DNA from 2 places in the Streptomyces sp. NPDC096132 genome. Region 1 is predicted to be linked to the other one. Evidence: predicted binding sites of a transcription regulator. Region 1 holds the regulator's gene; the other holds the start of a gene.
The links. The regulator HspR, encoded in region 1, represses chaperone genes until heat shock. The targets are predictions, from matches to a motif close to TTGAGNNNNNNNNNCTCAA.

Region 1 (14,919 bases):
GCCGGTCGGGGATCCTTGACCAGGAAGAGCACCCGGAACCGCCGCACCGGGAACAGCGGCACCGGGACCAGGGCCCGCCACCGCGTCCGGCACCGGAACGCTGAGCTCGCTCGCGTCCACCGGCCCGTCCAGCCCCACCTGCGCGATCCGCACCCCCAGCTGGGTGCGGCTCGCCGCGCCCAGGGTCTCCGAGAGGCGGGCGATGTGGGCGCGGCAGGTGCGCACGCTGATGCCGAGGCGTTCGGCGATGACCGCGTCCTGGTGGCCCTCCGCCAGCAGCGCGGCGATGGACTGCTCGCGGTGGGAGATGCCCTCGATGCGGGTGTCGGGCAGCGGGGCGGTGAGCGGGATGGCGAGCCGCCACAGGCGCTCGAAGACCGTGACCAGATAGGCGATCAGGGCGGGGTGGCGCAGCTCCAGGGCCATCGTGCGGTCGGCGTTCGCCGGGATGAAGGCCACCTTGCGGTCGAACAGGATCAGCCGGTCGATGACCTCGTCCAGGGTGCGGGCCTCCACCGCGTCGCCCATCAGCTCCAGGTAGTTCAGCAGGCCCTGGCCGTGCCGGGCCACATGGTTGTACAGGTCGCGCATCCGCACGCCCCGGCCGCGCAGCTCCAGTGCCCGGTGCAGGCCCTCCGACAGTTCGTGCTCGCGCCGGATGCCGCCCGGCTGCACCGTCAGCACCTCGGTCGTGCACGCCTCGGTCGCCTGGTCCAGGGCCGCCTGGATCCGGGAGGCGCCGTCCAGGACCCGGATCGCCGCGCCCTCGCCGGCCGGCCCGCCCGGTGCCGGGCCGCCCAGACCGGCGTACCACTCGAAGGCGGCGACGGCCGAGCCCATCCGCCGCTCGCTCGCCCTGACCTCGTCGTGGAGGCCGCGCAGCAGCCGGGTCATGACCTCCTGCGGGGAGGTCGGCACCAGCCAGTCCATGTCGTCGGGGTCGGGGTGGAGCAGGGCCAGCTCCAGCAGACACGGAACCGGCTCGGCGTCGCCGCGCGGCACCCGCCCCCGCCGTACGGCCCGGGAATACACGCGATCCCCGGCCCCGCACAGTCGGTCAGCACCGTGAGGATGCTCCTCCGCCCCGTGCCCGGCCATCGCCCATCCCACCCCCGCTTGACGCCTCTCCGCTCGGCTCTTCCGCAGCGCAACTATGCGCGGACGGGACCGGCTCCGCAACACGCCTCCCCCGGCCACGGCAGCGGAAAACCACTCATATAACCGAGTTTCTCCCGGCCTCCGCCCCTCGCACTGCAACAAGCTGATGGTGGTGCGCGCGCGTAGACAGGGGCATCGTTGATTCCACTTCCCCCCGGGTGCTTGCCACCCGGGACGGTCCGGCCGGGCAACGGGGGAGTTCGGCCGGACCCGGGAACACCTTCCGGACGCGTGTGCGCTCCCGGAAACCGCCGAGTGATCGTCGTGTTACGTCCCGCACTTAACGTCAGGCCATGGCGGACATATTTGACGCATACGCGTTGGCCGATGCGTGGGACGAGATGTTCGAGCGGCCGGGTGAGGTCAGGACCGCCTATGAGCCGGTACTGGCGGCGCTCCAGCCGATCGAACCAGGTGAACTGCGGTTCCGGGCCGACCAGATGGCCCGTGCCTTCACCGACCGTGGCGTGACCTACGCCTTCGCGGGCGAGGAGCGGCCCTGGCCGCTGGACCTCGTGCCCAGGATCCTCGACGCCGTCGAGTGGGATTTCATACAACGCGGCGTCGGTCAGCGGGTCAGGGCCCTGGAGGCCTACCTCGCCGACGCCTACGGGCCCTGCCGCGCCTTCGAGGACGGTGTCGTCCCCTGGCGGCTGCTGCTGAGCTCCGCGCACTTCCACCGCGCGGCGCACGGGGTGGAGCCGCCGAACGGGGTGCGCATCCACGTCGCCGGCATCGACCTGGTGCGGGACGAGGCCGGGGACTTCCGGGTCCTGGAGGACAACGTACGGGTGCCCAGCGGCGTCTCGTACGTCATCGAGAACCGGCGGGCCATGACCCGGGTGTTCCCGTCCCTCTTCGACGGGCAGCACGTCGTCCCCGTCGACGGCTACGCCGCCCGCCTGCTGGCCTCGCTGCGGGCCGCCGCACCCGAGCGGACCGCCGATCCCCGGGTCGTCGTCCTCACCCCGGGCCCCAGCAACGCCGCGTACTTCGAACACGCGCTGCTGGCCCGGCTGATGGGCGTGCAACTGGTGGAGGGGCACGACCTGGTCTGCCGCAACAACCGGGTGTGGATGCGCACCACCCGCGGCGAGGTCCCCGTCCACGTCGTCTACCGGCGGCTCGACGACGACTTCCTCGACCCCCTCCACTTCCGCCCCGACTCGGTCATCGGCTGCCCGGGCATCATGAGCGCGGCCGTGGCCGGAAACGTCACCCTCGCCAACGCCGTCGGCAACGGCATCGCCGACGACAAGCTGCTCTACACCTACGTCCCGGACCTGATCCGGTACTACCTCGGTGAGGAACCGATTCTCCCCAACGTGGAGTCGTACCGCCCCGACGAGCCGGGCCAGCTCGAGGCCGTCCTCGACCAGATCGACCGGCTCGTCATCAAGCCGGTCGACGGCGCGGGCGGACAGGGCATCGTCATCGGCCCGAAGGCCGACGCGAAGACCTTGGAGAAGACCCGCAAGGCCGTCGCCGCCGACCCGCGCGGCTTCATCGCGCAGCGGCCCGTCGCCCTGTCCACCTCCCCCACCCTCGCGGGCGAACGCATGGCGCCCCGCCACATCGACCTGCGCCCGTTCGCCGTCAACGACGGCAACGACATCTGGGTGCTGCCCGGCGGCCTGACCCGCGTGGCCCTCCAGGAGGGCAACCTCATCGTCAACTCCAGCCAGGGCGGCGGCTCCAAGGACACCTGGGTGCTCGCCGAGGGCCCGGTCGAGGGCCCCTCCCGCATCTTTGACGACGGCACGCTCCCGTCCGTCGTCCCCCGCCAGCTCGGCCCCGACGGGACCCCCACCGGCGTACAGGAAGGGGCGCAGCAGCAGTGAACGACGTGATCCTCTCCCGCATAGCGGAGGCGCTGACCTGGACCGGCCGCTATGTCGAACGGGCCGACGCCACCGCGCGCATCCTCGATGCCTACCTCCACCGCATGCTGGAGGACCCCTGGCGCGACGAGGACGCGGCCTGCCGGTCGCTGTACGCGATCCTCGGCATGGACGCGGGCCGCGAACCGGTCGACATGCAGCAGGTCCTCGACCAGCTGGCGTTCGACGCCCGCTCGACGGGCTCGATCGAGGGGGCGCTGGGCGCCGCCCGGCTCAACGCCCGCAGCGCCCGTGAGGCCGTCTCCTCGGCCATGTGGGAATGCCTGAACGCCACCTGGCACGCCCTCGCCGACCAGCGCCGCGCGGCCCGCCGCACGGGCCCCTACGCCTATCTGGAGCTGGTCCGCAGCCGCGCCGCGCTCTTCTTCGGCCTCGCCGACTCCACGATGAGCCGGGACGACTCCTGGCGGTTCGTCGTCCTGGGCCGCAGCCTGGAGCGGGTGGACATGACCGTACGGCTGCTGTCGGTGCGCGTCCTGGACGCCGCCCACGCGCCGGACTGGCCGACGCTGCTGAGCGCGTCCGGCGCCGACGAGGCGTTCGCGCGGGTCTACGGCGGCTTCGGGGACACCCCGCGCGTGGCCGAGTTCCTGCTCCTGGACCGGGACTTCCCGCGCTCGGCGCTGCACGCGCTGACCACGGCGGAGGAGTGCCTGTCCGCCCTGGGCCGCCCCCGCCAGGACCCGGCCCGCCGCCCCATCGGCCGGCTGCGCACCCGTCTGGAGTACCTCGACACCCATGCCCTCGAGGACCAGCTCCCGCTGCTCCTGAGGGACCTGCAGACCGCCTGCATGGCCTCGGCGGAGGCGGTCGCCGAGCGGTTCTTCCCGTACCAGGGGCCCGTCGTGTGGGCCCAGGAAGGAGCGTGAGCGCGATGACCCGCAGGCTCCGCATCCGTCACACGACCCGTGTCTCCTACGCACAGGCGGCGGTCTCCTCGCACAACGAGGTCCGCATGACTCCCCTCACCCTGCCGGGCCAGACGACCCTGGACTCCCGGGTGACCATCCGCCCGGCGGCCACCACCTGGTCGTACTGGGACTACTGGGGCACCCAGGTCACCGCCTTCGAGCTGATGGACCCGCACGCCGACCTCACCATCACGGCCTCCAGCCTGGTCGAGACGGCCCCGCCGGACGAGCCGGTGCCGGCCCTCGCCTGGCCGGAGATCGCCGAGCGCGTCGCCACCTCACGTCTGCTGGAGTTCGCGGGCCCCACGGTCCGTACGACGGTCCCGCCGAAGCTGGTGAAGAAGGCCCGCAAGGCCGTGGCCGGGCTCGACCCGCACGAGACGGCGGTCGCCGTGTCCTCGCTGGTCGCCGACCGGGTCGCCTACCTCCCCGGCGCCACCGGCGTGAACACCTCGGCCGCCGAGGCCTGGGAGCAGGGCGCCGGCGTCTGCCAGGACATCGCGCACCTCACGATCGCGCTGCTGCGGGGCCTGGGCCTGCCCACCCGCTATGTCTCCGGCTATCTCCACCCGGAGCGGGAGGCGGAGCTGCACCGCCCGGTGGCCGGGCAGAGCCATGCCTGGATCGAGTACTGGGCGGGCGACTGGCACGGCTACGACCCCACCAACCGGACCCGCGCCGACGAGTCCCACGTCGTGGTCGGCCGTGGGCGCGACTACGACGACGTCACCCCGCACAAGGGCATCTACCGGGGCGTGGCCGGCGGCCCGCCGGAGGTGACGGTGGAGTTCACGCGGGTGGCGTGACGGGGTCTCCCCATTGCGGGGCGGCGGCCGGACAATCCCGGGTATGGGGAAGACGCGTGGGCTCACGACAGCCGTACTGGCCGCCGTACTGCTGGGCGCGGCGGGCTGCGGAGGCGGCGAGGGAAAGGATTCCGCCCCTTCGGCCTCCGCCACCGCCACGCAGGCCCCCTCCCGCCCCCACAAGGACGGCCATCTCACCTTCACGCTGCTCTCGCTGCGCTGCGGCCTGAACGCGGTCTCCGGCTCGCACAGCGAGGCGCAGCCGGAGGGGCGGTTCTGCTGGGCGCGGCTGCGGGTCGACAACAAGGACCCGGAGTTCCACACGTACGTCGCGAAGCGGCAGCGGCTCGCGGGCGTGTCCGGCCGCCCGGGGCAGCCGGACAGCTTCGCCATGGCCGTACGCCGCCAGCACGACACCGTGGAGATCGGCGGGCACGACCTGATCGAGGTCGAGCTCTGGTACGACGTCCCGCGGGACGCGAAGGTCACGGGCCTGCGCGTGTCGGGCGACCGGGACCGGGCGGGCTACATGAACACCAGCCCGGTGCCGTACGCACCGGACGGGGTGCTCATCACGATGAAGCCGCTCGTCGGCTGGTAGCCCTACTTCAGGCCGATGGCGTTGCAGGCCTGCTTGTACTTGGCGGTGCAGATGTCGGACACCTTGTAGATGCCGTCCGCGATGACGGTCTTCTCGATGTTGGACTTGGTCAGCGCGACCACGGTCACCAGCTTGGCCGGGATGTCCTTCTTCGTGGGGCTGTCGATCTTGTCGCGGGTGAGCGCCTCGAACTGCAGCTCACGGCCCTGGACCTTGGCGACCGCGGCCTCGGCGGCGGCCTCGGCCTCACCCGGGTACGGCTTGTAGACGGTCATGTACTGCTCGCCGCTGACGATCCGCTGCACGGCCGACAGCTCGGCGTCCTGGCCGGTGATCGGCGGCAGGTTGCTGCTGCTGACGCCCGCGGCCTCCAGGGCCTTGATGATGCCGCCGGCCATGGCGTCGTTCGCGGAGTAGACGGCCGCGATGTTGTCCTTGCCGATCTTCTCGATCGCCTTGGCCATGTGCTGCTGGGCGATGGTCGGCTTCCAGCCGTCGGTGTCGTAGGTCGCGGCGATGGTCACACGGCCGTTGAGCTCGTTCATCGCCCCTGCCTTGAACTGGGCGGCGTTCGGGTCGGTGGGCGAGCCGTTGATCATGACGATCTGGTCGGAGGTGTCGGCCGCGCCGAGCGCCTCGGTGATGGCACGGCCCTGCACCTCGCCGACGAGCTCGTTGTCGAAGGAGACGTACGCGTCGATCGGGCCCTCGGCGAGACGGTCGTAGGCGATGACCGGGATGCCCGCCTCCTTGGCCTTCTCGACCATGGGCGCGATCTTGTGGGAGTCGACGGCGTCGAGCAGGATGCAGTCGACCTTCTCGTCGATCATCTTCTGCATCTGGGTGTTCTGCTTCTTGACGCTCGACGCGGCGTTGGCGTACTCCGTCTTGCCCTTGTTGTTCGTCAGGGACGCGATCTTTTCCTTGATGATCGGGTAGTCGAACTCCGCGTACCGGGTGTTGGTGGTCTCCGGCATCAGCACACCGATGGTGATGTCGTTGGTCCGGGTCGGTGTCGTGTCGCTGCTGTCCTCCGAAGCCCCGAGCACACCGCATCCGGCGAGCGAGAGGGACATCGTGGAGGCAACCACAGCTATGGCGATACGACGCATTCGGGGGCTCACTTCAGGTGCGTTCGGTGCAATCCGGACATGGGGGCGGCATGCTGACCCAGGTGTCTGAAAAGCCAACGCGGCCGCGGCCACCGGAGTCAAGCCGGTCCACTTAACGAAGTAACAACATCACACTCCGCTCAGCGAGTGAAGACGCATGGAGACGAAGCGAAGAGGGTACGGAACACCCTTTACGGACTCTCCTCAAAGAGGGCTTCCCCTACGGGCAAAGACCCGTACAACCAACACGAGTTCTCGCGAGTCGTGATCACGACAGGCTGCCCCCGCACACGCCTGCCCTTCCCGACCAGAGGATCGAATGAAGCCAGCCAGACTCGCGACGGCCGTGGTGCTCGCCACGACCGGCGGTCTTCTCACCGCCGCCACCGCCGCACCCGCCTCGGCCGCGACCAGTTGCACCTCTCCGGTGTACAAGCGTCAATTCTTCGCGAACACCGCCTTTTCGGGCACCCCGAAGAAGACCGACTGCGACGCGACGATCAGCGAGAACTGGGGCACCAGGGCCCCGGCCTCCGGTCTGCCCACCAACGACTTCGGCGTCCGCTGGACGGTGACCCGCGACTTCGGCTCGGGCGGCCCCTTCGCCCTCTCGGTCTCCGCCCAGGACGGCGTACGCGTCTACGTCGACGGCGTCCGCAAGATCAGCGTCTGGAAGAACGTCTCCTCGACGGTCACCAAGACCCTGAACCTGGCGATCCCCCAGGGCAGACACACGGTCCGCGTGGACTACGTGAACTGGACCGGCGGTGCCAACGTCAAGTTCACCTACGCGCCCCGTACCGCGGCGACGGTCGACACGGTGAAGCCGCTCACCCCGACGGGCCTCGCGGTCGCCTACGACACCGCGACCGGCCTGGCGAAGCTCAGCTGGGCGAAGAACAAGGAGATGGACCTCGCCGGCTACCGGGTCTACCGGCGCCCCGCCGACGGCACCTCCTGGACGCGGCTGGTCTCCACCGCCTCCACCACGTACACCGACAACACCCTCCCGGTGACCGGCTCGGCCTACGCCTACGAGCTGCGCGCCTACGACACGGCGGGCAACGAGTCGGCGGGCACCGCCGTCAGGACGGTCACCACAGCCGACCGGACCGCCCCCGCCGCGCCCGCCCTCGGCCCCACCGCCAGCAAGCCGGAGGGGCTCCAGTTCGCCTGGAGCGAGGTCGCGGGAGCGACGTCGTACCGCGTGTACCGGGCGGCGAGCCTGAGCGGCACCTACATCCCGATCGGCACCACCGACCAGACCTCGTACCTGGACTCCACCGCCGTGGAGGGCGCCTACTACTACTACCGCGTGACCGCGCTGGACGCGGCGGGCAACGAGTCCGCGCGGTCCACCGCCGTGGTCGGCAGGCTCCGGGACGTGACCCCGCCGTCCGCCGTCACCGGGGTGACGGTCACTCCCACCGAGTACGGCTTCGAGGTGCACTGGGACGCCAACCCGACGGCGGACCTGGAGAGTTACACGGTCCGCCGGGGTGAGCTCTGGGGCGACGAGGGGGAGGAGCAGGTGTGCTCCCTGTACCCGGGCTACTCCGTGCCGGCCGGCACCACCTCCTACGCGTACGTCACCCTCCCCGAGGGTGAGGAGTCCTGCTTCATCGTCGACGCCCTCGACGACGCCGGGAACTCGTCGTTCGCATGGACCGGTGAGGCGCAGATCGTGATCGCCACCGAGCTCGACATGACGCCGAGCGTGGCCACACCCGACGGGTCGCCGCTGACCCTCACTGCGGAGGCGACCGAGGGCGACGAGGGCAACCGGCTGACCTGGCAGGGGCTCGCCGACTCGGCTCCGGAACAGGCCGGCGGCTACCGCGTCCACCGCTGGAACCCGCAGACCTCCGCCTACGAGACGATCGCCGAACTCCCCAGCGGAGCCCTGGAGTACTTCGACACCGGCGTGCCGCGCGGAACCACGTCCTTCTACTGGGTCACCGCGGTGGCCGAGGACGGTTCCGAGTCCCTGCCGGCGGCCGACTCGGCGGTCACCGCGCCGTAGCGGACGGCGGTTTGCCCGTCAGCCCCGCTTCGGGCCCGTGATCGCCTCGCCGATCACGAAGCCCTTGACGGGGCCTTCGGGGATGGTGACTTCGGTGCCGTAGGGGACGCGGTGGATGTCGTCCCAGTCGGCCTTGTCGGGACGGGGGCCGGTGAAGAGGGTGACAGCGCCCTGGCCGTCGCAGTCGTCGATGAGGACGTAGGCGGGGATACCGGCACGGGCGTATTCGCGACGCTTGCGCATGCGGTCTCGGTCCTGGTTGCTCTTGCCGGGGGAGACGACTTCGACGATCAGCGCGACTGCGGAAGCCTTGATCCCTAGGCCGTCCTCATCCTCGGCCAGCTCGGCGTCCCGAGGTGCCACGAGCCCGTCCGGAATCCATACCCTCCGTGAGTGGAGCACGTTCGTGTCGTTCCAAGCGCCGTACTCGCCGTCCTTCAGAAAGATCACCAGGGCATCCCTGAGGCGGTTGACGACTTGGGAATGTGCAAAGCGACCGGTGGGCGACACCTCGATGGCTCCCTCGATGATCTCAGCGCGGTAGCCCTCGGGGAGTTCCATGGCCTTCCACAGCTGCCACAGGCCCTCATCCGGGTCGGATACGTTCAAGAATTCAGCCTGAGCCTCGGGCATGATCTCGGGCCTCTCGTGTGCGAGAGCGGTCACGGCGGCACCTCCTCCTCAAGTGTGGGCTGGGTGTGCTCGGGGCACAAGCAACGCGATCACGGTAAGTACGGCAATACGGCTGACCAGGGGAACTACCTCCAGTTCACCCGTTCGAGCGAGCCCAGCTCGAACCACACGCCCTTAGCGAACCGCCCCGCTCTCCCGTCCGCGACCCCCCACACATCCGCCATCTCCTCGGGTCCGGACTCTCGTCGAAGACGCTGACCCGGAGCCGGGCCGGGCTCAGCCGGATGCGGAGCATGGCGGTGCCCTTGGCGTGCAGGTGCACGTTCGTGACGAGCTCCGAGGTACACAGGGCGGCCGGCATGCCCAGGGGTTCCCGGTCGTGCGTGAAGAGGGCGGCGCGGACGAAGTCCCGGCAGCCCCGGGGCGAGGTCGCGTCCGCCAGGGTGAACAGGCTGTATTCGTGAGCGAGTTGAGCGGAGCGGTGGGCGGCACGACGGGCTGGGTTCATAGGAGGCGGCTCCTTTGCGCGCCAACACGCGGACAGCTAGGGCACATCGAAGCCGGTCGAACTTCGGTCCTCACCGAGCGGTTGCTCAGAGGATCCCTATGTCGAGGCGTTGATCGCCATGTCCGAGTCCAGCGGCAAAGGCTGGTGGCGTGCATACAGGAAGCACATGGGGCCCGATGCCCTGAATCTGGCCGAGCTCGAATCAGAGGCCGCGACAGCCCGCCATCCGTGCATGCCGTCATTCACGAGTCTGCGTTGCACACATCGTCGTCGTACAGCGGCGGCCCCGATCATTTCAGGCACTCCTGATTCACAGGAAAGCCCGCACAACCCCGCGCCGCCTCCACGAGTCGTGATCGTCGTCAGATCCTTTTACCGGCCGACGACCCTCACGACCGAGGAGTTCATAATCCCCGCCAGACGCACCACCGCAGCCGCCGCGACGGCGATCGTGCTCGCCTCCGTCGGCGGCCTGCTCACGGCCGTCGCCGTGCCCGCCTCCGCGGCCGCCACCTGCACCTCCCCCGTCTACAAGCGGCAGCTCTTCGCGAACACCACGTTCAAGGGCACCCCGAAGAAGACCGACTGCGACAGCGCGATCGACCAGAGTTGGAGCGGCGCCCCCGCCTCCGGCCTCCCGAAGGACACCTTCGGCGTCCGCTGGACCGTCACCCGCGACTTCGGCTCCGGCGGCCCCTTCGCCCTCGCCGCCTCCGGCCTCGACGGCATCCGCGTCTACATCGACGGCACCCGCAAGATCGACCTGTGGAAGAACACCTCCACCACGGTGTCGAAGACGGTCAACCTGACCATCCCGTCCGGCAAGCACACCCTCCGCGTCGACTACGTCAACTGGACCGGCAGCGCCAAGGTCAAGTTCAACTACGCCCCCCGCACCTCCGCCACCGTCGACAAGGTCAAGCCGCTCACGCCGGCCGGGGCTGCGGTGTCGTACGACGCGGAGACGGGAAGGGCCAAGCTGACCTGGGCGAAGAACAAGGAGATGGATCTCGCCGGGTACAAGGTCTACCGACGGCTGAAGGGCGCCTCCTTCGGCAGCAAGCCGCTCGCCACGACAGCGTCGACGTCGTACACGGACACCAGCCTCCCGGTGACCGGCGAGACCTACTACTACGAGGTCCGCGCCTACGACAAGACCGGCAACACCTCGACCGGCACCGCCGACCAAGGCGTCATCACCGTCGACACGACGGCGCCCGCCGCACCCATCGGCGTGGAGGACAACTGGGCCATCGGCAGCGTCACCACTGCGCGCTTCTTCTGGGAAGCGAACACCGAGTCGGACCTGGCCGGCTACCGGGTGTACCGGTCCGCGTCCTACCCCGTCGCCCTCACCGACACGAACCTGCTGAGCGGCCCGACACCGATCATCGCGAACTCCTACGCCGATGACCTGCCCACGACCGGCGAGACCTTCTACTACGTCGTCACCGCCGTCGACACCCACGGCAACGCGTCGGCGCCCTCGGGCACAGCCGAGTACTGGTCGAAGGACATCGACACCACCGCCCCGGTCTACGCCCCGGACGATGTGACGGCCGTCGACGCGGAGCGCGGCATCACCCTGAACTGGTCCTGGAGCACGGACGCGGACGCCGACATCTCGTACTTCTCCGTCTACCGGGACGGCGTCGGGATCGGCGGCAGGGGCGGAGAGTCCTACGTGGACACCGAGATCGAGCGTTCCACCACGCACACCTACTGGGTCCGTGCCGTGGACAGCCACGGCAACGTCGGCCCTGCTTCGAACTCCGTCACCATCGACCACGTCGGCGACTACACCGCCCCCGCCGCGGTGACCGGCCTGACCGCGACGGCGATGGGATACGGCGTCCGGCTCGACTGGGACGACAGCCCGGCCGAGGACCTCGCCGACCACCGCATCTACCGGGGTGTGTACGGCGACGGCGCCTGGACGTACACGGACATCACCGACAGCCTTCCGTACGGCTCCACCTGGTCCCAGAACCGGGAGCTGAACCTGCCTGACGGTGAGAACCTGCGGTATGTGGTCGTGGCCGTCGACAATGACGGCAACGCCCTGGACATCGATTCCGCCGCCTTCGTCGAGGTCACCGAACTCGACCTGATGCCGACGGAGACCTATCCGGATGAGTCGGACATCCTCTACGTGGAAGGCGAGCACTACTCCACAGAAGGCCATCTCACCGTGGGCTACAGCCCGGAGAACGACACCTACGGCACGGCGACCGGCTACTACGTCTACCGCTGGGACACCGTCGCACAGGCCTACGTCAGGCTCAGCGAGACACCAACGCCCTTCGGCGACACGTACTCGGACTACACCGCACCGACCGACACGACCGTCTTCTACAAAGTCACCGCCGTGTACGCGGACGGGACCGAATCGATGCCCGTAGGCGACCACGTGTTCCGCACCACCGGCACTACCGCATGAGGACGACCGTGGTCACCATGCCGGCCGTCTGACCGGGACAGCGTGAAGGGGGCCCGGAGAGAGATCCGGGCCCCCTTCACATGAGTACCTCAGTCCTTGGCCTTCTTCGGCCGCCACACCACCAGCGCGCTGGTCTGCTGGACCTCCTGGTACGGGACCAGGTCACGGCGGTAGGAGGCGTGGACCGCTGCCTCGCGCTGTTGCATCGCGGCCGCCGCGCCGTCCAGGGCGGACTGCAGCTCGGCCACCCGGGACTGCAGGGCGGCCACCTGGTTCTCCAGCTCGATGATCCGCTTGATGCCGGCCAGGTTGATGCCCTCGTCCTGTGACAACTGCTGGACGGTGCGCAGCAGTTCGATGTCACGGGCCGAGTAGCGGCGGCCCCGGCCGGCGGTGCGGTCGGGGGAGACCAGGCCCAGACGGTCGTACTGGCGCAGCGTCTGCGGGTGCAGGCCGGAGAGCTGGGCCGCCACCGAGATGACGTAGACCGGGGTCTCCTCGGTCAGTTCATACGGCCCACGAAAAGTGTCACCGCGTCGACGGCCGTCCATCACTCTCAAGCTCCCTTCGCGGCCTCGAACAGCTCGGCCCGCGGGTCCTCTTCCGCGGTCGCCTCGCGATACGCCTCCAGTGCGTCACGAGCCTTCCCCGTCACGTCCTTCGGGACACTCACCTCCACGGTGACCAGCAGGTCGCCGCGAGTGCCGTCCTTACGGACCGCGCCCTTGCCCCGCGCCCGCATGGTGCGGCCGTTGGGCGTGCCGGGCGGCAGCTTCAGGGTCAGGGACGGGCCGCCGAGGGTGGGGACCCTGATCTCGCCGCCCAGGGCCGCCTCGGCGAACGTCACCGGCACCGTCACCGTGAGGTTGTCGTCCTTGCGGCCGAACACCGGGTGGGCGCCGACATGGACGACGACGTAGAGGTCGCCGGACGGGCCGCCGCGCTCGCCCGGTGCGCCCTTGCCGCGGAGGCGGATGCGCTGGCCGTCCGTGACCCCGGCGGGGATGCGGACCTGCATGGTCCTGGACGACTTCGCGCGGCCGCTGCCCTTGCACTCCAGGCAGGGGTGCTCCGCGATCAGACCGCGGCCCTTGCAGTCGGGGCAGGGGTCGGTGAGCGAGAACCCGCCGCCCGAGCCCCGGGCCACCTGGCCGGTGCCGACGCAGGTCGGGCACACGCGCGGTGTGCCGTTCTTGTCGCCGGTGCCGGAGCAGGCCTTGCACGGGGACTGCGAGGACATGCGCAGCGGGACCGTCGCGCCCTCGATGGCCTCCGTGAAGGTCAGGGTGACCTCGGTGTCGATGTCCTGCCCGCGCCGCGGCTGCGTACGGGGCGTACCGCCGCCGCCGCGGTTGAACAGGCCACCGAAGACGTCCCCGATGCCGCCGCCGAAGCCGCCGGATCCGCCCCCGCCCTGGGCGCCGCCTCCGAAGAGGTCGCCCAGGTCGAAGTTGAAGTTGCCGCCGGCGCCCGGCCCGGGGCGGAAGCCGCCGTTGCCGAAGAGGGCGCGTGCCTCGTCGTACTCCTTGCGCTTCTTGGGGTCGCCGAGGACGTCGTTCGCCTCGGAGATCTCCTTGAAGCGCTCCTCCGCCTTGGCGTTGCCTTTGTTGGCGTCCGGGTGGAACTCGCGGGCGAGCTTCCGGTACGCCTTCTTGATCTCGGCCTCGGTGGCGTCCTTGGGGACGCCGAGGACCTTGTAGAAGTCCTTCTCGATGAAGTCCTTGGTGCTCATCCCCGACGTGCCCCCTTTCCGGTGTTCCCCTCGGTGTCTACGTCAGCCCTCCTCAGGGCCGTTGTCCTTCTCTTCGCCGGGCTCGGCGGAGGCCTCCTCGGCCTTCACCGTCTGGGCGCCGGGCTGGGGCTCGGCGACGGCCACCCGCGCGGGGCGGATGGTGCGCTCGCCGATTCGATACCCGGGCTGCAGAATCGCCACGCACGTCGTCTCGGTGACATCGGGCGCGTACGAGTGCATCAGGGCCTCGTGGATCGTCGGGTCGAAGGGCTCGCCCTCCTTGCCGAACTGCTGCAGGCCCATCTTGGCCGCGACGGTCTCGAGCGACTCGGCGACGGACTTGAAGCCGCCGACGAGTTCGCCGTGGTCCCGCGCGCGGCCGATGTCGTCGAGCACGGGCAGGAGCTCGGTCAGGAGGTTCGCGATGGCGATCTCCTTGACGGCGATCCGGTCGCGCTCGACCCGGCGGCGGTAGTTCTGGTACTCGGCCTGGAGGCGCTGGAGATCCGCGGTGCGCTCGCCGAGCGCGGTGCGCACCTGGTCCAGCTGGGCCACCAGACCCGCTGTCTGGTTCGCGTCCCCGGCCGGGGCCGCCCCCTCCCCCGAGGAGGGGGAGGCGGCCTTCGGCTCGGCGTCTTCAGGGGTGGCGCCGGAGGGGACGTCGGGCTTCTCCTCGAAGCCCGGGGTCTCCTCCGTCACGCGGCACCGTCCTTGCGCTCGTCGTCCACGATCTCGGCGTCCACGACGTCGTCGTCGGCCTTCGGGGCCTCACCGGCACCGCCGGCGGTGGCCTGCCCGGCCTGGGCGTCGGCGTAGAGGGCCTGGCCGAGCTTCTGTGAGACGGCCGCGACCTTCTCGGTGGCGGTACGGATCTCCGCGGTGTCCTCGCCCTTGAGCTTCTCCTTCAGCTCGGCGACGGCCGCCTCGACCTCGGTCTTGATCTCGCCCGGGACCTTGTCGTCGTTGTCCTTGAGGAACTTCTCGGTCTGGTAGACGAGCTGCTCGCCCTGGTTGCGGGCCTCGGCTGCCTCGCGGCGGCGGTGGTCCTCGTCCGCGTACTGCTCGGCCTCCTGGCGCATGCGGTCGACCTCGTC
Region 2 (14,919 bases), on a different contig from region 1:
GCCTCCACCTCCGCGTCCGCCGGATGGGGCAGCCGGATGGCGATCTCGCCCGAGACGTTGGTCAGGGAGATCTCCGTGGGCCTGCTCGTCGGGTCGACGTCGACGATCATCGAGCCGCTCACCGAGTCGGCCTTGACGGACGAACCGGCCTCCACGACGGTCAGGTCCCCGGAGACGGAGTTGAAGCGCAGATCGCCGGTGAGGGCCTGGGCCTCCACGCTCCCCGACACCGTGTCCGCGCGGACCGCGCCCGCGAGGCCCACCAGGGTGGCGTCACCGGTGACGCCCTTGACCTCGGTACGTCCGTCGATCCCGGACACCGTCGCGCCGGCGCTCACCACACCCAGCTCCACGCGGGTGCCGGCCGGGACGGCCAGGGAGACCACGGCACTGCGCCGCCATCCCTTGCGGTCGAGCCACTTGAGGAAGCCCTTCCAGGGCAGATCCTCGTAGGCCACCGTCAAGGTGCCGTCGCGATGGCTCACCGCCAAGGGTGGCCCCTCGATGCTCGACACCTCCAGGTGGGCGGGGCCCTCGTCCGTGCCCACCACGTTCACCGTGCCGTCGACGATGCGGACGTGCAGCGTGCTGACGGGCTCGTCGAAGGTGAGCCTCCTCGGCTCGGCGACGGACCATTCGGACATGGCAGGACCTCCTCGGCACAGCGCATCGCGCCATATCGCGTCTTCTTCAATTCACGATATATCGCGGCCGTGGGAAGTCAAGACACCCGTGAGAGTGACCGCTGCGCCTACCCTTGGCACAGAGACCGACAGGTGCAGGCAGGAGCAGGAGCGAGAGTTGTACTTCACCGACCGAGGCATCGAGGAGCTGGAGAAGCGGCGCGGCGAGGAGGAGGTCTCCTTCGAGTGGCTCGCCGAGCAGCTGCGGACGTTCGTCGACCTGAACCCGGACTTCGAGGTGCCGGTCGAGCGCCTCGCGACCTGGCTCGCCCGGCTGGACGACGAGGACGACGACTGACCACACGGCAAAGAGCCCGTCCCCGGAGATTCCGGGGACGGGCTCTTTGCCGTTCGGTCAGAGGCTCACGCCTCGAACACCTCGCGCACCAGCTGCTCCTGCTCCGCCTGGTGGCGCTTGGCGGAGCCGACGGCCGGGGACGAGCTGTGCGGCCGCGAGATGCGGCGCAGGCGCTCGCCGTGCGGGACGTCGGCGCCGACCGCCAGGTCCAGGTGGTCGATCAGGTTCAGGGCGATGAACGGCCAGGCACCCTGGTTGGCCGGCTCCTCCTGGACCCACAGGTACTTCTCGGCGTTCGGGTACTTGTTGACCTCGGCCTGGACCTCGGCACCCGGCAGCGGGTACAGCCGCTCGAGGCGGATGATCGCCGTCTCCGTGTCGCCGCGCTTCTGACGCTCGGCCTCCAGGTCGTAGTAGACCTTGCCGGCGCAGAAGACGACCTTCTTGACGGCGGCCGCGTCCGTGATCACCGTGTCGCCGATGACCGGGCGGAACCCGCCGCTCGTGAACTCCTCCGTCTTGGACGCGGCGGCCTTCAGACGCAGCATCGACTTCGGGGTGAAGACGATCAGCGGCTTGTGGTGCGGGTTGTGCACCTGCCACCGCAGGAGGTGGAAGTAGTTCGACGGGAGCGTGGGCATGGCCACCGTCATGTTGTTCTGGGCGCAGAGCTGGAGGAAGCGCTCGACGCGGGCCGAGGAGTGGTCCGGACCCTGGCCCTCGTAGCCGTGGGGGAGGAGGAGCGTGACGCCGCTCGTCTGGCCCCACTTCTGCTCGGCCGCCGAGATGTACTCGTCGACCACCGTCTGCGCGCCGTTGACGAAGTCGCCGAACTGCGCCTCCCACATCACGAGCGCGTCGGGGCGGGCCAGCGAGTAGCCGTACTCGAAGCCCATGACCGCATACTCGGACAGCAGGGAGTTGTAGACGTTGTAGCGCGCCTGGTCCTCGCCGAGGTACTGGAGCGGGGTGTGCTCCTCGCCCGTCTCGCGGTCGATGAGGACCGCGTGGCGCTGGCCGAAGGTGCCGCGCTGGGAGTCCTGGCCCGACAGGCGGACCGGGGTGCCCTCCAGGAGGAGGGAGCCGACCGCGAGGGTCTCGCCCATGCCCCAGTCGATCGTGCCGTCCTCGACCATCGTCGCCCGGCGCTGCAGCTGCGGCAGCAGACGCGGGTGCACGTGGAAGTAGTCGGGGATGTTGACCTGGGACTCCGCGATCCGCTTCACGACCTCCGTGGAGATCGCGGTGTTCACGGCGACCGGGAACTCCGCCTGCGGATCCGACACCGGTACCGCGCTCGACTGGGCGGTGATGGCCTCGCGGACCTCCGTGAAGACCTTCTCCAGCTGGCCCTGGTAGTCCTGCAGCGCCTGCTCGGCCTCTTCCAGGGTGATGTCGCCGCGACCGATCAGGGACTCGGTGTACAGCTTGCGCACCGAGCGCTTCTTGTCGATCAGGTCGTACATCAGCGGCTGGGTGAAGGCCGGGTTGTCCGACTCGTTGTGACCGCGGCGGCGGTAGCAGATGAGGTCGATCACCACGTCCTTGTTGAACGCCTGGCGGAACTCGAAGGCGAGCCGCGCGACGCGGACCACGGCCTCCGGGTCGTCGCCGTTCACGTGGAAGATCGGGGCCTCGATCATCCTCGCCACGTCCGTCGCGTACATCGACGAGCGGGACGACTCCGGGGCGGCGGTGAAGCCGACCTGGTTGTTGATGACGATGTGGACCGTGCCGCCGGTGCGGTAGCCGCGCAGCTGCGACATGTTCAGGGTCTCGGCCACCACGCCCTGGCCCGCGAAGGCCGCGTCGCCGTGCAGGGCCACCGGCAGGACGGTGAAGTCCGTGCCGCCCTTGTTGATGATGTCCTGCTTGGCGCGGGCGATGCCCTCGATGACCGGGTCGACCGTCTCCAGGTGGGACGGGTTCGCGGCCAGCGAGACCTTGATCTGCTCGCCGTCGAGGCCGGTGAAGGTGCCCTGGGCGCCCAGGTGGTACTTCACGTCGCCGGAGCCGTGCATCGACTTCGGGTCGAGGTTGCCCTCGAACTCGCGGAAGATCTGCGCGTACGACTTGCCGACGATGTTCGCGAGGACGTTCAGGCGGCCGCGGTGGGCCATGCCGATGACGACCTCGTCCAGGCGCGACTCGGCCGCGCTGTCGATGACCGCGTCGAGCAGCGGGATGACGGACTCGCCGCCCTCCAGGGAGAAGCGCTTCTGGCCGACGTACTTGGTCTGCAGGAAGGTCTCGAAGGCCTCGGCGGCGTTCAGCCGGCGCAGGATGCGCAGCTGCTCCTCGCGCTCCGGCTTGGTGTGGGCGCGCTCGATGCGGTCCTGGATCCAGCGGCGCTGCTTCGGGTCCTGGATGTGCATGAACTCGATGCCGGTGGTGCGGCAGTACGAGTCGCGCAGCACGCCGAGGATGTCGCGCAGCTTCATCAGGGACTTGCCGGCGAAGCCGCCGACGGCGAACTCGCGCTCCAGGTCCCACAGGGTGAGGCCGTGCTCGGTGATGTCCAGGTCGGGGTGCTTGCGCTGGCGGTACTCCAGCGGGTCGGTGTCGGCCATGACGTGGCCGCGGACCCGGTAGGAGTGGATCAGCTCGAAGACCCGCGCGGCCTTGGTGACGTCGTCGTCGTGCGAGGCGTCGATGTCCTTGAGCCAGCGGACCGGCTCGTAGGGGATGCGCAGGGCCTCGAAGATCTCGTCGTAGAAGCCGCCCTCGCCGAGGAGGAGGTTCGCGACGATCCGCAGGAACTCGCCGGAGGCGGCGCCCTGGATGACCCGGTGGTCGTAGGTCGACGTGAGCGTCATGACCTTCGAGATGCCGAGCTTGTTCAGGGTGTCCTGGCTGGTGCCCTGGAACTCCGCGGGGTAGTCCATGGAACCGACGCCCATGATGACCGACTGGCCGGGCATCAGGCGGGGCACGGAGTGGACGGTGCCGAGGCCGCCGGGGTTGGTCAGGGAGACCGTGACACCGGTGAAGTCGTCCATCGTCAGCTTGCCGTCGCGGGCGCGGCGGACGATGTCCTCGTAGGCCTGCCAGAACTCGAAGAAGTTCAGCGTCTCGGCCTTCTTGATGCCGGCGACGACGAGCTGGCGGTCACCGTTGGGCTTCACCAGGTCGATGGCCAGGCCGAAGTTGACGTGCGGCGGCTTGACGAGGGTGGGCTTCCCGTCCTTCTCCGCGTAGTGCCAGTTCATCGACGGCATGGCCTTGATGGCCTGCACCATCGCGAAGCCGATCAGGTGCGTGAAGGAGATCTTCCCGCCCCGGGCGCGCTTGAGGTGGTTGTTGATGACGATGCGGTTGTCGAACAGCAGCTTCACCGGGACCGCGCGGACCGAGGTGGCGGTCGGCAGCTCCAGGGAGGCGTTCATGTTCTTGGCGACCGCGGCGGCGGGGCCGCGCAGCGTGATCAGCTCCGGGCCCTCGGGGGCCGCGGCGGCGGGCGCGGCCTTGGCGGCGGCGGCCGGCTTCGGGGCCGCGGCGGGCCTCGCCGGAGCCGGGGCCGGAGCGGCCGGGGCGGGTGCGGCGGCCGCGGGCTTCGGGGCGGCGGCCGGGGCCGGGGCCGGCACGGAGGCGGTCGGAGCCGGGGCGGCGGGCGCCGGGGGCGTGGTGGTCCCTGCGGCCCCCGCGGCCGCAGTACCCGCCGGAGCCGGGGCGGAGGCCGCGCCCGGCTTGTAGTCGGCGAAGAAGTCCCACCAGGCACGGTCTACCGAATTCGGGTCCTGGAGGTACTGCTGATAGATCTCGTCGACGAGCCACTCGTTCGGGCCGAACGCGGCAGCGGGGTTCTTGCCCGCATGGTCTGCGTCGGTCGAGATGCTCGATGCGTTACTGGGGGACTGTGGCGACACGGCGGCAACCGCCCTCTTCCGCTTCACAAGGTGATGGACAGCGGGAATAAAGGCTACGCCTCCAAGACCGTGAAGGTCAGGTCGAGCCGCTCCATCGTCGCGTAAGTCACATCGGAAAGTGTGTTTCGGGGGTGGAAATGGCGGGAAACAAGCGCGGTTGCCCTGTGAAATGGGTGTGTTGACGCAGGTCACGCACGCTGAGCGTGCGGACCCCGGCGGACCCGCGCCGACCTGCGCGGGTCCCTGACCTGATCACACGTGTCTCGCAGGGCGGACAGCCGTGGATCTTGTGGCTCCGGTTCGCACTTTACGTCAACTTGGCAGAGAAGGCTCTCCCGGAAGAGTGACAAGAATCCGGCAACCCCGCTCGGATTCGGCCACTCCGATCCGGCCGCCGTGCAGATCGACCGCCCAGCGGGCGATCGCCAGCCCCAGTCCCGTACCGCCGTCACTGCCCGGACCGTGCGGCCGGCGCACGGATCCCCGGTTGAACCGCTCGAACACGCGGTGCCACTCCGAACGCGGGATGCCCGGCCCCTCGTCCAGGACCTCCAGCTCCAGCGACTCCGGCAGCGCCCCGCGGCGCGCCTTCACCGTCACCCGGCCGTGTGGCGGGCTGTGCTTGACCGCGTTGTCGATCAGGTTCGCGACGACCTGGTGGATGCGCTCCGGGTCCGCGTGCGCGGTCAGCTCCGGCGGGGTGACGTCCAGATGCAGATGGACGTCCGTCCGCGTGTGATTCCCGCCCGAGCCCATGGTCGCGCGCGCCGAGGAGACCATGTTGGCCTCCTTCAGCACGCCCGACAGATACGGCCACACCTCGAAACGGCGCTTGCGCAGGGGGACGACGCCGTTGTCGAGGCGGGACAGGTCGAGCAGCGTCTCCACCAGCCGCCCGAGCCGCTCCGTCTGCTTCAGCGCCGTACGCATCGTCTCGGGGTCGGCCTCGGCGATGCCGTCGACCACGTTCTCCAGGACGGCGCGCAGGCCCGCGATGGGGGTGCGCAGCTCGTGCGAGACGTTCGCCACCAGCTCCTTGCGCTGGGCGTCCTGCGCCTCCAGCTCGTCCGCCATGACGTTGATCGTCTGGGCCAGGTCGCCCAGCTCGTCCCAGCGGTTCTCGCGCACCCGGCGGGTGTAGTCGCCGTGCGAGATGGAGCGGGCGACCGCGTTCATCTCGTCCAGCGGCGCGGTGAGCGAATGCGCCACGAACTGCGTAATCAGCAGCGTGGCGATCATCGAGAAGACCGTGATGAAGCGCAGCTCCGTCTTGGTGTGCACCGCGATCATCGACAGACCCGTGGTGATCAGCACCGAGATGACGACCAGCGCACCCAGCTTGGTCTTGATCGAGAACGGGCGTACGCCGCCCCAGGGCTCCCCGGGGCTTCTCGGTCCGTCCGCGCCGCTCATGGCGTCGGGGTCTCCAGCGCGTAGCCCACGCCGTGCACCGTCCGGATCCGCTCGGCACCGATCTTCCGGCGCAGCGCCTTGATGTGGCTGTCGACCGTGCGGGTGCCGGAGGCGTCCGCCCAGTCCCAGACCTCGGCGAGCAGCTGCTCACGGGAGAGCACCGCGCGCGGCGTGTTCGCCAGGCACACGAGCAGGTCGAACTCGGTGGGCGTGAGGTGCACGTCCTCCGAGCGCACCCGCACCCGGCGCTGCGCGTGGTCGATCTCCAGCTCGCCGAGCCGCAGGATCCCGCTGCGCGGCGTGGTGGCCGCGATCGCGGCCCGCTCCACCCGGCGCAGCAGCACGTGCACGCGTGCGGCCAGTTCCCGCATCGAGAACGGCTTGGTCATGTAGTCGTCGGCGCCCACGCCGAGCCCGACCAGCATGTCGGTCTCGTCGTCGCGCGCGGTGAGCATGAGGACCGGCACCGGACGGGCGGCCTGCACGCGCCGGCAGACCTCCAGACCGTCGAAGCCGGGCAGCATGATGTCGAGGATCAGCAGATCGGGCTGCCAGGCCTCGGCGGTGTCGACGGCCGCCGGGCCGTCGCCCGCCGTTTGCACGAGGAATCCCTCGGCGCGCAGGCGGACCGCGATGGCGTCGACGATGGTCGGGTCGTCCTCGACCACCAGAACGCGCCGCTGCGCGCCCGGGGTCGCCGTCGTCGTGCCGTTGTGCGAGGTGTGTGTCTGCTCCATCGCCCGCCCCTGAGTGTGCTTTCCGGAACCAGTGGGGTGATCCCTTGTCTGCGCATGACTGCGGTTGACGCGTAAATGATCGGCGTCAGGGATGCAACGTACCCGGAGTCACCTCGCCATTGCTATCCAGGTCTGACGGCGGGGCGAACGGCGAGGTGCACGACGTCCGGCACGCCTCGGGCAACGGGGATCTCTTCGGTACGCACCTGTTGGAACCCGGCATTCCCCAAGGTTCCCTCGAATTCCGGAGAGGGCTGCGCGGACCAGACGGCCAGTACGCCACCGGGTGTCAACACCCTTGCACAGCCCGCGAGTCCGGCCACCGAGTAGAGGCCGTCGTTGTCCTCGGTGACGGTCCAGCCGGGCCCGTTGTCGATGTCCAGACATACCACGTCGAACGTGTCGCATGTCTCATTGACGTAATCCAGCAGGTCCGTTTCCACGATCTTCGTGCGCGGATCGGCGAGGGCCCGCGCGGATACGGCGGACAGAGGCCCGTCGAGATGCCAGTCGACGACGGCCCGCTCGCGCTCCACGACGGTGACGGCGCGCCAGCGCGGTTCGGCGGCGGCGTGCGCGAGCGAGAAGCCCACTCCCAGGCCGCCGATCAGCAGGTCGGGTGCGGGGCGGCCGTCCAGCGCGGCCAGCGCGGCGTCCACGAGCAGTCGCTCCGAGCGGCCGTCGGAGGTGTCCATCAGGAAGCAGCCGTTGGCGATGATCTGGAGCAGTTCGCCGTGCCGGCGTAACACGATCTCGCCGTGGGGTCCCTCGCGCCGGTCGAGCACTTCGGGTACGTCGTGGAGGTCGTACGAGGCGGACATCAACCCATCCTGGCACTTCCCTGACGGTTCGTTGAGGTATTCGGGAGACCGCAGGCCGGACGGGGGTGAGGGGCCGGTGTGACGCTGACGAACTCCTGTGCGCTGAACCTTCCGGAGCCCTGAGGAAATCTCAGAGCTTGCTGTGAATCGGCCCCCGCGTGGCGCCGATCACAGACAGGGCACAGGTCGGGCACGAAGGGTGGGGTGAAACGGAAGGAGCGCCTCACAGTGGAACCCACGGCGGCCCGTACGAGCCCGCCCCTTCCCGACGTCTCCGGTCTGCTGGACGGCATCCCCGGCCAGCGCGTCCCACGGCCGGTCACGCAACCCGTCGAGGCGAGCCCGCGCACCCGGCGCGCAAGCCTGCCGCGGATCCCCGTCCCCTTCACCCTGTCCTACGCCGCCGTCCTCGCCGTCACCTCCTTCGTCGCCGCGCACGCCGACCCGGCCCTCGTGCACACCCTCCATCAGGGCTCCAGCACCGATGTGGCCCATCTGCTGCGCACCCCGGCGCTGGTGCTGATCGCCAGCGCGCTGTGGGTGGCAGGCGGTCTCCTCTCCCCCTTCACTCTCGGCTTCCTGATCGTCCTCAGCGCGCTGGAGCGGCGCCTCGGCGGCGCCCGGACAGCCGTCGTCTTCCTGCTCGGGCACGTCCTGGCCACCCTCGCGACCGAGGTCCCCGTGGGCCTCGCCGTCCTGGTCGGCCATCTGCCCGACAGCTCGCTGCACCGCCTCGACTACGGCATCAGCTTCGGCGTCGCCACGAGCGTGGGCGCCCTGGCCGGGCTGCTCCGGCCGTGGCTGCGGTGGCCCCTGCTCGCCGCGTTCGGCGCGATGCTGCTCCAGGACCTGATCGCCTTCACGGACCCGCTGACCAACTGGGGGCATCTGATCGCGCTGGCGATCGGGGTGGGGACGTGGCCGTGGGTGCGGCGCTGGAGCCGGGGTGGCAGCGCCGTATCAGGGCCTGACGGCGATCAGACCCCTCGCGCCGCCGCGAGCCCCCGCGCCAACCCTGGAATTCCCAACCGCTGCTCGTCCTCCGCACTCGCCCCGTGCAGCAGATTGGTCAGCTGGTACGGGTCCGCGCGCAGGTCGTAGTACTCGCGGAAGAGGACCTCGCCGGAGCCCCGGGGGCGGCCGTCGGTGTCCAGGCGGCCCCGGTAGTACTCGGTGTACTGCTCGGTCTTCCCCACGTACGAGGCCCAGGTGTGGATCGGCACCTTGTCCTGGCGGTTCCACCACCACTCGGCGAGGACGTGGTGGCGGTCGTTGCGCGGGTCGAGGAGGGAGTGGCCGTCGTGCGGGGTGTCGGGGGTGACGCCGGCGGCGGCCAGCAACGTGGGCGCGATGTCGACGTGGCAGGTGAGGCGGTCGTCGGTGCCGCCCCTGGCCAGGCCGCCGGCCGGCCACGACATGAGGAACGGCACCTCCAGGCTCGGCCGGTACGGCACCGACTTGCGCAGCCAGCCGTGGTCGCCCCAGCACAGGCCGTGGTCGCTGGTGAACAGCACCAGGGTGTTCTCCAGCCGGCCCAGCTCGCGCAGCTTGTCGTGGAAGTCGCGCATCGCGTCGTCCACGGAGAGCAGGGTGCGCAGCTGGCGGGCGCGCAGGGCCCTGCCCTCGTCGAAGGAGTGGTGGGCGGCACGCAGGAACGGTGGCTTGTCGGCCTTGTCGGCCTTGGCGGTCTCGAAGACCGAGGGGCGGCCGTCCCAGGAGGGCACGCGCGCGTGGGCGTACTTTCCGTCCGGGATGTTCACCTCGTGCGCCGCGCGCGTGGCGACGTACGCGAACCAGGGGCGGGTGTCCGTGCGGGACTTCTCGATGAAGGCGAGGGCGCGGTCCTTGATGACGGTGGTGTTGTAGCCGGGGATGGTCCGGACGGTGCCGCCGTCGTTGTAGTGGCCGTTGGTGTAGGCGACCGGTTCCTGGAGGAGCCACTCGTCGAAGTGGGGCGGGTTGTCGGCGGGGTGCCAGTAGTTGAGGTACTTGCCGAACAGGCCGGTGCGGTAGCCCGCCTCCTGCAACCGGCGCTGGACGGTGGTGTGCTGGTCCAGGTGGGAGGGGTGGCGGGTGTCGAGGACGCCGTGGTGGTGGGCGTACCGCCCGGACATGATGGACGCCCTGGACGGCGCGCACAGCGGGGTGTTGGCGTGCGCGCGCTCGAAGGTGACGCCGTCGCGGCCCAGCCAGTCGAGGGTCTGCCGCAGTGCCCAGTCGGTGCCCTTGGGCTGGTCGTCGGTGAGGACGAAGAGGATGTTCGGGCGGTGGTCGGAGCGGGTGCGCGGGCGGGGCGTCGGGGTGGGGGAGGGGGTGGGGGTCGCGCTTCTGCGGGCCGCCGGGGCGGGGGTGGCCGCGGCCGGGGTCCGTCCGTCGCCGGCGGTGCGGGCCGCGCGTACGGCCAGGGAGGTGGTGACCGCCGCGGCCGCGATCGCGGTGGCTCCGGCGACGAGGGTGCGGCGGCCCGGCCGGCGCCCGTCGGTCGTCTCGGATGCGTCGCTCATGGCGTCCCCCTGGCCCCGTTGTGCCCGAGTTTCGGGCGGCTTGCTCACTGTGAACAGGCTTGCAGTGTGCGTGAATTGCCTGTGAGTTCTGTTGCGGGGGTGCGGCGGAAGCCTTGCGAAGGTATGGCGGCCTCGGGCGTGGGTCAGTCGTCGTAGCGGACGGTGCCGTCCTCGCGCAGGGTCGGGTGGATCTTCATGGGGCCGTACTCGTCGACGTCCGACGGGCGGGGCGGCTCGGGGCCGTCCGGGCCCATGCGGATCATGCGTTCGACGCGGCAGACCCGGAACAGCCGGTCCTCCACGCTCGCCTCGTCGGCCCGGCCGGCCGCCCGGAACGCCTCGGCGGCGCGGGCGTAGCGGGCCTTCTTCCGGTCGTCGTAGCGGTACAGCATCGCCCAGACGCGGGACATCCCGTCGTAGAGCGAGCGGCGGGCGTCGTGCGGGGTCGGGTGCAGGGAGCCGCACGGGGTCCAGCCGGCGTCGCCGCGCTCGGCCACCGCGAAGCCGACGGGCAGCCGCACCACGTCCGGGTGCGTGGCGGCCGCCCGCGCGGAGTCAGCGCGCACGTCGGCGGGGAAGCGCGCGCCCGTGTAGACGAAGTCGCGCAGGCCGAGGCGCAGGGCGCCCGCCATCGGCCCCTCGTCGCGGCCGGGGTCCAGGGCGAAGCCCACGTCCGGGGAGGGGTCTGCGGCCCGCTCCTCCCACACGGGGGACACGGGCTCCGGGTCGGTGGGCCGGGGCGGTTCCAGGCCCTCGTCGCCGGTCCGTGCGAACTCGTCGCCGCGTACGACGCGGTAACGCACGCCCAGCGCCTCCACCTCGTCGGCCGGGTCGCGCTCCAGCACCGACACGGCCGCGAGCAGCGCGCGCCGGACTGCGGGGTCGTCGGTGCCGTCCTTCGCCGTGAACCACAGGTGCGAGTTCAGCCCGTCCCGGGCCTGCTGGGGCATGCCGTCCACCACCGGCTTCAGCAGCCGCCAGCGCGGTTCGGCGCCGATGGGGTCCCAGGAGGCGACACCGAAGACGGGTCCGCGCAGCGCGATGTGGGGGTAGCGCCGGGAGGCCTCCACGGCGTCCGCCTCCATCACCCAGGCGACCGGGTCGTCCCGGCGGACCAACTCCGCGTGCAGGGCGTCGAGTCGTCGCTTCCAGTCATCGGTCATACGCGCATTGTGGTCGCGGGGTGGGGTGGCTTCGGGGTGAATGCCGGAAGTGGGTGGGCGGGGTGGGGGAAGCGGGGAGCGGAGAGGCATGTCCGGCGGCGCACCACCCCTGGGCGCGCCCCCGAGCGCCCTGGGGTGTCGGCCTCGCTTCGGTCGCCTGCTCGCGCGCGCCCCGTGCACCGGCGGGGGTACGGGGGTGTGGTCGGCGGGGCGGCGAAGTGGCTGTGGGGATGCCGGGCCGGGGGTGGGTGGTGACGCGGCCGTGGGGACGCTGGGCCGGGGGTGGGGTGCGCAGCCCGGCGCTTGCGGGGTGCCGCCGACCTTTCCTGATCGCCGACAGCGAACGCACCGCATCGCGGGGAACATTCGCGGGCTCATGTGCATTGAGTCGGCATAGCTCAACTTGACTGCCGAAGGGGAGATCATGGCTTCGACGTCCGCACCGCTCACCCTGCCCGTACTGCCGCTCGACGACGAGGTCGTGCTCCCCGGCATGGTGGTCCCGCTGGACCTCAACGACACCGACGTACGCGCCGCGGTGGAGGCCGCCCAGGCCGCCGCCCGCTCACAACCGGGCAAGCCGAGGGTGCTGCTGGTGCCGCGCATCGACGGGACGTACGCGAGCACCGGTGTGCTCGGCACCGTCGAGCAGGTCGGCCGGCTGGCCGACGGTGACCCGGGCGCGCTGATCCGCGGCCGCGGCCGCGTGAGGATCGGCGCCGGTACGACCGGCCCCGGCGCGGCCCTGTGGGTCGAGGGCACGCGCATCGACCAGAGCGTGTCCGAGCCGCTGCCCGGCCATGTCGCCGACCTGGTCAAGGAATACAAGGCGCTCGCCACCGCCTGGCTGCGCAAGCGAGGCGCCTGGCAGGTCGTCGACCGCGTCCAGGCCATCGACGACGTCTCCGCGCTCGCCGACAACTCCGGCTACTCGCCGTTCCTGACCACCGAACAGAAGGTGGAGCTCCTGGAGACCACCGATCCGGTGGCCCGCCTGAAGCTCGCCACCCAGCAGCTGCGCGACCACCTCGCCGAGCAGGACGTCGCCGAGACCATCGCCAAGGACGTCCAGGAGGGCGTCGACAAGCAGCAGCGCGAGTTCCTGCTGCGGCGGCAGCTGGAAGCCGTACGCAAGGAGCTGCGCGAACTCAACGGCGAGCAGGACGGCGAGGAGTCCGACGACTACCGCGCCCGCGTCGAGGCCGCCGACCTGCCCGAGAAGGTCCGTGAGGCCGCCCTCAAGGAGGTCGACAAGCTGGAGCGGTCCTCCGACCAGTCACCCGAGGGCTCCTGGATCCGCACCTGGCTGGACACCGTCCTCGAACTGCCGTGGAACGAACGGACCGAGGACCGCTACGACATCCAGGGCGCCAAGTCCGTCCTCGACGCCGAGCACGCGGGCCTGGAGGACGTGAAGGAGCGCATCACCGAGTACCTGGCCGTGCGCAAGCGCCGCAGCGAGCGCGGCCTCGGTGTCGTCGGCGGCAGGCGCGGCGGTGCCGTCCTGGCCCTCGTCGGCCCGCCCGGCGTCGGCAAGACCAGCCTCGGCGAGTCCGTCGCGCACGCCATGGGCCGAAAGTTCGTCCGCGTCGCCCTCGGCGGCGTGCGCGACGAGGCCGAGATCCGCGGCCACCGCCGTACGTACGTCGGCGCGCTGCCCGGCCGGATCGTGCGGGCGATCAAGGAGGCCGGGTCGATGAACCCGGTGGTGCTCCTCGACGAGATCGACAAGGTGGGGTCCGACTTCCGGGGCGACCCGGCGGCCGCCCTGCTGGAGGTCCTGGACCCGGCGCAGAACCACACCTTCCGGGACCACTACCTGGAGGTGGAGCTGGACCTGTCCGACGTGGTGTTCCTGGCCACCGCCAACGTCCTGGAGGCCATCCCGGAGGCCCTGCTCGACCGTATGGAGCTGGTCCGCCTCGACGGCTACACCGAGGACGAGAAGGTCGTCATCGCCCGTGACCACCTGCTCCCGCGCCAGCTGGAGCGGGCGGGACTGAACAGGGACGAGGTCGTCCTGGACGAGAGCGCCCTGCGCAAGCTCGCCGGCGAGTACACCCGCGAGGCGGGCGTGCGCACCCTGGAGCGGTCGATCGCGCGGCTGCTGCGCAAGGTCGCCGCCCAGCACGAACTGGGCGAGCGGGAGCTGCCGTTCACCGTCACGGACGCCGATCTGCGCGCGCTGATCGGCCGGCCGCACCACGTGCCCGAGTCCGCCCAGGACCCGGCCGAGCGCCGTACGGCGGTGCCGGGCGTGGCGACGGGTCTCGCGGTCACCGGCGCCGGCGGAGACGTGCTCTTTGTCGAGGCGTCCCTGGCCGACCCGGAGACGGGCGCGGCCGGTCTGACCCTGACCGGTCAGCTCGGGGACGTGATGAAGGAGTCGGCGCAGATCGCGCTGAGCTTCCTGCGGTCGCACGGCGCGGAGCTGGAGCTGCCCGTCGGCGATCTGAAGGACCGGGGCGTGCACATCCACTTCCCGGCGGGCGCGGTCCCCAAGGACGGCCCGAGCGCCGGCATCACGATGACCACGGCCCTCGCCTCCCTGCTCAGCGGGCGACTCGTCCGCACGGACGTGGCGATGACCGGTGAGGTCTCCCTGACCGGCCGGGTCCTGCCGATCGGCGGCGTCAAGCAGAAGCTGCTCGCCGCCCACCGCGCGGGAGTGACGACCGTCGTCATCCCCAAGCGCAACGAACCCGACCTGGACGACGTCCCGGCGGAGGTGCTGGACAAGCTCGACGTCCACGCCGTCACCGATGTCCGCCAGGTCCTGGAGCTGGCGCTCGCGCCCGCCACGAACGGCGCGAAGCCGCAGGTTCCGGCCGCGGCGTGACGGACGCGGCCGGATGAGGGCAGGGCCCGGGTTCCTCCTGAGGGAGGCCCGGGCCCTCGCCCGTTCCCCGGGCGCCCGCCCCCACCCGTCCCCGGGGCGTCCCCCGGACGGCCCATGGAAGGCTACGCACGTAGACAGGCAGGTGGGAGTGCCCCTGGGAACCGCCGCCGGTCCATGCCTGCGAAATACTTGAAGAGCCGCGGCCATGACGGGAACCGGCGGAAACAGGAGTGTGCTGACGTGCGCGAGGAAGCGAACGGCGACGCGTCGCCGCGCGGGGTGGAACAGGGCGACCGGGAGTTCCTCTCCCTGGAGCGGGAGCTCACGGTGCTGTTCCGCCGTGCCCGCGCCAACCAGGGCGAGATGGCCCGCGAGGTCCACCCGGACCTGGAGTCGGCCGCGTACGGCCTCCTTGTCCGGCTGGAGGAGTGCGGCCGGCAGCGCGCCACCGAGCTGGCCGCCTACATCGGCGTCGGCAAGGCCACCATGTCCCGTCAGCTGCGTGCCCTGGAGCAGCTCGGCCTGATCGCCCGCGAGCCCGACCCGGCGGACGGCCGCGCCTGGCTGGTCGACCTGACCGAGGAGGGCCGCAGCC

Region 2: a site for HspR is predicted at 11,869-11,887, ahead of lon (endopeptidase La). Genes of this name have one in related genera too.

Annotation. Positions count from the first base shown of each region.
Region 1 covers NZ_JBIWGA010000010.1:189,978-204,896, forward strand. The annotation lists gene ACIRF9_RS24460 (LuxR C-terminal-related transcriptional regulator) at 1-104, shown strand, start outside; gene ACIRF9_RS24465 (LuxR C-terminal-related transcriptional regulator) at 1-1,098, opposite strand, end outside; gene ACIRF9_RS24470 (circularly permuted type 2 ATP-grasp protein) at 1,452-2,999, shown strand; gene ACIRF9_RS24475 (alpha-E domain-containing protein) at 2,996-3,928, shown strand; gene ACIRF9_RS24480 (transglutaminase N-terminal domain-containing protein) at 3,934-4,776, shown strand; gene ACIRF9_RS24485 (hypothetical protein) at 4,820-5,377, shown strand; gene ACIRF9_RS24490 (sugar ABC transporter substrate-binding protein) at 5,380-6,489, opposite strand; gene ACIRF9_RS24495 (PA14 domain-containing protein) at 6,809-8,512, shown strand; gene ACIRF9_RS24500 (Uma2 family endonuclease) at 8,531-9,178, opposite strand; gene ACIRF9_RS24505 (ATP-binding protein) at 9,282-9,653, opposite strand; gene ACIRF9_RS24510 (fibronectin type III domain-containing protein) at 10,060-12,093, shown strand; gene ACIRF9_RS24515 (heat shock protein transcriptional repressor HspR) at 12,183-12,644, opposite strand; gene dnaJ (molecular chaperone DnaJ) at 12,650-13,825, opposite strand; gene grpE (nucleotide exchange factor GrpE) at 13,868-14,524, opposite strand; gene dnaK (molecular chaperone DnaK) at 14,521-14,919, opposite strand, start outside.
Region 2 covers NZ_JBIWGA010000013.1:227,227-242,145, forward strand. The annotation lists gene ACIRF9_RS29445 (DUF4097 family beta strand repeat-containing protein) at 1-644, opposite strand, end outside; gene ACIRF9_RS29450 (DUF6104 family protein) at 802-981, shown strand; gene ACIRF9_RS29455 (multifunctional oxoglutarate decarboxylase/oxoglutarate dehydrogenase thiamine pyrophosphate-binding subunit/dihydrolipoyllysine-residue succinyltransferase subunit) at 1,047-4,847, opposite strand; gene ACIRF9_RS29460 (sensor histidine kinase) at 5,160-6,260, opposite strand; gene ACIRF9_RS29465 (response regulator transcription factor) at 6,257-6,997, opposite strand; gene ACIRF9_RS29470 (spermidine synthase) at 7,120-7,818, opposite strand; gene ACIRF9_RS29475 (rhomboid-like protein) at 8,023-8,919, shown strand; partial or broken gene ACIRF9_RS29480 (sulfatase) at 9,105-10,322, opposite strand; gene ACIRF9_RS29485 (DUF5954 family protein) at 10,466-11,485, opposite strand; gene lon (endopeptidase La) at 11,910-14,324, shown strand; gene ACIRF9_RS29495 (MarR family winged helix-turn-helix transcriptional regulator) at 14,565-14,919, shown strand, end outside.